2 linked regions of the Pararhizobium sp. A13 genome follow. The protein of the gene in region 1 interacts with the protein of each later gene in a pairwise test. Links are inferred from orthologs where the notes say so. Each region holds a gene or a part of one and is shown in the gene's direction. Other genes may lie near its edges.

Evidence for each region. The genes of interacting proteins can lie anywhere in the genome.
Region 2: the proteins of WI754_RS22435 (region 1) and lysA interact in binary tests that used the Escherichia coli proteins (3 or more experiments, as listed by UniProt). The link is inferred for Pararhizobium sp. A13 from one-to-one orthologs.

What each region holds. Positions count from the first base shown.
Region 1 is NZ_CP149511.1:183,753-186,552, reverse strand. What follows is about bases 41-2,797. They hold WI754_RS22435 (response regulator transcription factor), read left to right. Parts: upstream 41-954; coding sequence 955-1,641; downstream 1,642-2,797. Other genes in these bases: WI754_RS22430 (HAMP domain-containing sensor histidine kinase), read left to right, coding at 1,644-2,797; WI754_RS22440 (efflux transporter outer membrane subunit), read right to left, coding at 41-806. Outside these bases: more of WI754_RS22440, read right to left, coding at 1-40; more of WI754_RS22430, read left to right, coding at 2,798-2,800. UniProt on the Escherichia coli protein: Response regulator member of the two-component regulatory system CpxA/CpxR which responds to envelope stress response by activating expression of downstream genes including cpxP, degP, dsbA and ppiA.
Region 2 is NZ_CP149510.1:110,527-113,478, forward strand. Bases 28-2,936 are described here. They hold lysA (diaminopimelate decarboxylase), read left to right. Parts: upstream 28-802; coding sequence 803-2,071; downstream 2,072-2,936. Other genes in these bases: argH (argininosuccinate lyase), read left to right, coding at 28-501; WI754_RS00555 (lipoprotein), read left to right, coding at 596-790; WI754_RS00565 (TIGR02302 family protein), read left to right, coding at 2,216-2,936. Also shown: more of argH, read left to right, coding at 1-27; more of WI754_RS00565, read left to right, coding at 2,937-2,952. UniProt on the Escherichia coli protein: Specifically catalyzes the decarboxylation of meso-diaminopimelate (meso-DAP) to L-lysine. Is not active against the DD- or LL-isomers of diaminopimelate.

The sequences.
Region 1 (2,800 bases):
TGAGGAATGCGGTTCTTTCCCTGCTCCAGAAGTTTTCTGACGACGAGTTCATCGCCGCCTGTCAGTTGGACCAGCGATTTGACAATGATCTCGCAATCCCCACGCTGAGCAGTCAAGTTGGAAGAAGATGTTGCTGCGCTCGCACGGGCAAGCGCCAGATCGGCCGTCGATGTAAATCCTGACTGAGCCGATTTTTCCGTGACACGGATTGTTTCTTTCTGCGAAGCCAGCTCATCCCGGTAAAGCCGTTCGAGCTGACGGCAAGCGCGATACTGGACATAGTAATCGCCGACTTCGGCCGCAACGGAAATCCGTACGTCATGCCACGACCAGATCTGACCATGGGCTCGTGACGTCGCGGCTTGTGTCTCTTTCTTGGTCTTGCCGAATAGGTCGAGTTCCCATGCGGCATCGAGAGCGCCACTTTTATTTGTCCCCGCCGTAATCTTGTTAAGGTCGTCGCCTTCGTTACCCTCGTGCGTGGCGGAGGCAGAACCGTCGAGCGACGGAAAAAGTCCTGCTCTGGCGGTATCAAGCGTGGCTCGAGCCTTGTCGATATTGGCGACCGCTTCCTGGATGGACGGATTTTCGCGTTCCGCCAGGCCCAGCAGTCCATCCAGTGAGGGGTCCTTGAAGCTTGCCCACCAGGACAAAAGGTCGGCCGGACGACCGCCATGCGGCAACGTCGCGTGCCAGTAGGCGGCCACGACAGACCTCGAAGGTTTGAGCTCGCCCAAGCTCGTGCAGCTGGTGAGTAACGCCACGGTGGCGAAGATCGAAATTAAATAAAAAACTATACTGCGCATGGGATCCGTGCTGCCTCGAAAGCTGTCGGCCGCACTATAGGGATCGTGGTGTTAATGTCGGTCAAGAACGTGTTAAGTTATGTAAAAGTGCTGTATTCGCCGCCTGCAAGCCTTAAAGGTGCACGCATTGACCTGACGGATGCAACACATGACCAAGGTACTTTTGATCGATGACGATATCGAGCTCACGAATTTGCTCTGCGAATACCTGACTCAGGAAGGTTTCGCCGTCGAGACAACCGCGGACGGCAGGATCGGTGTCGCCGAAGCAATGTCGTCCTCAACCGATCTCATCGTTCTGGACATCATGATGCCTCGTATGAATGGGATCGAGGTCTTGCGGAAAATCCGGCAGGTAAGCGACGTACCGGTGCTGATGCTGACGGCCCGCGGTGACGATATTGATCGTATTTCCGGTCTCAATCTGGGAGCGGATGATTATGTTTCCAAACCCTGTTCGCCAGGCGAGCTGTCGGCCCGAATCCGCGCGATCCTGCGCCGTTCTGGCCGGGCAGAACGGGATGGCTCGGTAGAAGAATTAAAGACCGGCGAATTGATCCTCTATCCATCGAACCGGAGAGCTGAGTGGCATGGTACGCAGCTTGAACTGACCGGCACAGAGTTCAGCCTGCTGGAGGTTCTCGTGCGGTCTGCCGGCCAGCTTGTCTCCAAGCAAGAGATCTCGCTGCGCGCTTTCGGCAAACCCCTGACCGCATTCGATCGACGGATCGACGTCCATATCAGCAGTATTCGTCAAAAGCTCGGGGCCCGCGCGGACGGACAGTCCTGGATACAGGCCGTGCGGGGTCGTGGCTATCAGCTACTAGAAGGCTAGCAATGCGTCGACTGTTCTGGAAGTTCTTCACCGTCGTATGGTTGGCCATGGCCGGGTCCATAGCGCTGCTATTTGCGATCAGCATACTGTTTGAGTCGCCCTTCGAGGAAGAAATCCTCAACCGTGAGCATGTCCTTGCGCTGGAAACTGCGGCCCAGGTTCTTCAATCAGACGGAGTGGAGGCAGCGACGCACCTAATTGCGGCCATGGAACGGACGGGTCGCACCATCCCGATCAGTATAGCCCCGATCGGACCGGCAATCGACTGTACATTGGCCAACGGCAATGACCTCATCAGAACGGCTGTGTGGGATGGGAACTGCTACCAGGTACGGATTGCCGGTTCGGCACAGAGCATGGTTTCCAAGACGTGGCCACGGACGGTACCTTGGCTGGCGGCACTTCTTGCTGCCGCTGCGGCAGCTTACTGGCTGGGCCGCTATTTCATTACGCCGGTCGAGCAGCTTCGTTACGGGCTTCGATCCTTGGCAAACGGCCAACTCGATGTGCGAATAGCCCATACGATCGGCAGCAAGCGCGACGAGATAACATCTCTGGCGCACGACCTGGACATCACCGCGGCGCGGCTGCAGGAACTTCAGATCGCACAGCAGCAGTTGTTCCATGATGTCTCCCATGAGCTTCGCTCGCCGTTGTCGAGGCTGCAGGCAGCCATCGGCGTGTTGCAGCAAAACCCCATGCGGCTGACGGCGATGATCGAACGAATGGGACGAGAGGTTGAACGTCTCGATGAACTGGTTGGAGAAATCCTGACGCTGGCAAGGCTATCTGAACGGGATACCTTGCGCTTTGACCGGCAGACGTTGGATGTCGTCGATCTCGTCAGGGAGATTATCGAAGACGCCGGCTTCGAAGGGCAGGCCCGCAGCATAGAGGTCCAGTATAAAGGCGTCGATTCGTTTGTGGCTTCGGTCAATGGCGAACTGATTTACCGGGCGCTCGAAAACGTGATCCGCAACGCAATCGCACACACGGAAGCTGGCACATCGGTACTTGTCGCCTCAGAGGTGAAGGGGCACCAACTTTTACTGTCGATCGAAGACGAAGGCCTCGGTGTGCCAGAAGAGGAATTGGAGGCCATTTTCCAGCCATTCTCCCAAAGTTCCACTGCCACCGCGCGCTCAGGGTTCGGCCTCGG
Region 2 (2,952 bases), on another replicon or contig:
GTGCGGGCCAAGACCGGCCGCATCAACGGCTCGCTGATCGCGCTGCTCACCGTCATGAAGGGTCTGCCGCTCGCCTATTCCAAGGATATGCAGGAAGACAAGGAACAGGTCTTCGATTCGGCCGAAAGCCTGGAACTCGCCATCGCCGCCATGACCGGCATGGTGCGCGACCTGGACGTTCGCGCCGACCGCATGAAGGCCGCCGCCGGCTCCGGCTATTCCACCGCGACCGACCTTGCCGACTGGCTGGTGCGCGAGGCGGGCCTGCCCTTCCGTGATGCCCACCATGTCACCGGCCGGGCGGTGGCGCTGGCCGAACAGAAAGCTTGCGAGCTTGCAGAGCTTTCGCTGGAAGACCTGCAGGCGATCCATGCCGATATCACCGACAAGGTGTTCGACGTGCTGACGGTCGAAGCCTCGGTCGCCAGCCGCACGTCGTTTGGCGGCACGGCGCCGAGCGAAGTGAGGAAGCAGATCGCCTGGTGGCGCGGACGGAACTGAGGGCAAGATTCAGGGTGCACAAGACTCTGAAAACTCGATATGAGTTTCGACGAATTTGCACGAAGGGCGCTGTTGCCCGGACCAGGAAGCATCCATGCATCTGCGAAACACCACTTATCTGATTGCGGCCCTTGCCATTGCCGGGCTGGTACTGTCCGGCTGCGGCCGCAAGGGTGATCTTGATCGGCCGGGTTCGTCCGCGCCGATCAACACCAAGGCAGCACCCGGCACCGTTGAAAAGAAGGATGAAGCGCAAGACAAGCCCTTCCTCCTCGACCCTCTCCTTTAACAGGGCACTCCCTTGAACCATTTTGAATATCGCGACGGCATCCTTTTTGCGGAAGACGTCTCCGTCATCGACATCGCCAAGGCAGTCGGCACGCCATTCTATTGCTACTCCACCGCAACGCTGGAGCGTCACTATTCGGTCTTCTCCAAGGCCTTCGCCGATATCGACGCGATGGTCTGCTATGCGATGAAGGCCAATTCCAACCAGGCGGTGCTGAAGACGCTCGGCCGGCTCGGCGCCGGTGTCGACGTGGTTTCAGGCGGCGAGCTGCGCCGGGCTCTGGCGGCTGGCATTCCGGCAAGCCGCATCATGTTCTCCGGCGTCGGCAAGACGGCAGGGGAAATGGACCTCGCGCTCGAGGCTGGCATCTACTGTTTCAACGTCGAATCCGAGCCTGAACTCGAAATCCTCAACGCCCGCGCCGTCAGGCTCGGCAAGCAGGCGCATGTCTCGTTCCGCATCAATCCGGACGTCGATGCAAAGACCCATGCCAAGATTTCGACCGGCAAGAAGGAAAACAAGTTCGGCATCTCGTGGGAGCGTGCGCGCGCCGTATACGCCCATGCCGCGACCCTGCCGGGCATCAAGGTCACCGGCATCGACATGCATATCGGCAGCCAGATCACCGAGCTGCAGCCGTTCGAGGATGCCTTCAAGCTGCTGCGCGAACTGGTCGATACGCTGCGCGCCGACGGCCACACGATCGATCACGTCGATGTCGGTGGCGGGCTTGGCGTGCCCTACAGGGAAGACAACAATCCGCCTCCCTTGCCCGACGCCTACGCCAACATCGTCAAGGACCAGCTGCGCAATCTCAATTGCAAGATCGTCACCGAACCCGGCCGGCTGATCGTCGGCAATGCCGGCATCCTGGTGACCGAGGTCATCTACGTGAAGGATGGCGGCGAAAAGACCTTCGTCATCGTCGATGGCGCCATGAACGATCTTATCCGCCCGACATTGTACGAGGCCTATCATGAAATACGGCCTGTACGGATTTCCGCCGCCAATGCACCGCGCATCAAGGCGGATGTAGTCGGCCCTGTCTGCGAAACCGGCGACTATCTGGCGCTCGACCGCGAAATGGCGATGCCGAAGCCCGGCGATCTGATCGCCGTCGGCACGGCAGGCGCCTATGGCGCCGTGCAGGCTGGCACCTACAACAGCCGTCTGCTGGTGCCCGAAGTGCTGGTCAAGGGTGACCGATTCCACGTGATTCGCCCGCGCACCAGCTACGAAGATTTGATCGGGCTTGATTCCGTGCCGGATTGGCTGGACTGACGCGAGCCAACGGTTCGCGGTCCGCGATTGTTGATAGCGGCGGCCGCGGACGATGGAAATCGATCACGATCGCGCTATCGCCCTCGTCTTCGCCACAAAGAGTGTTATCCTTTGCAGCACGTTTCGAACGCTGAAAGGGAACGGATGACGAAAATCCGGCGGGATGTCTCGACGGGGACGGCGAGCTTCATAAGAAGCCTCGCGGTCAAGCGGACGCTTGCACGCCTCGTTCTCGTCGCCGAACAGGCCGCGCCTCGCGCTCTGCCCTTGGCTGCGACCGTGCTTCTGTTTCTCTCGACGGCCTGGTTCGGTTTCTTCCGCGTTGCGCCGGGCTGGCTGCATGCCACAGTCCTTTTCGTCTTTGCGGCCGCCTTCGTCGCCCTGCTGATCCCGCTGCTGCGTCTTCGCGTTCCCGGCAATACCGACGCGGACCGGATGCTCGAAGAACGCAACAACCTTGCGCACCAGGCGATCCGCGTTCAGGACGACCAGCCGGCCACCAGCGGCGCCTTCGGCCATGCCCTGTGGCAGGAACACCAGGTACGCATGGCGCGGATGATCAACGCGCTGGAAACCGGCCTGCCGCGGCCGGACATTGCCCGCAGCGACAATTACGGCCTGCGCGCGCTTCCCGTGCTGATCGCCTGTGTCGCTTTCGCCTATTCCTATTCGAACCGTGCCGGCCAGATTTCCGATGCCTTTCATCCGCCGCAACAGGTCGAGGCAAAGCCCGATGTGCGCATCGATGCCTGGGTGACGCCGCCCGCCTATACCGGCCGCGCGCCGGTTTTCCTGACCGGCCGCGAGGGAAGCGAACAGACCGCAAGCAACAGCGAGCCCCTTCGCATCCCGCAGTTCAGCGAACTGACCGTGCGTATCAC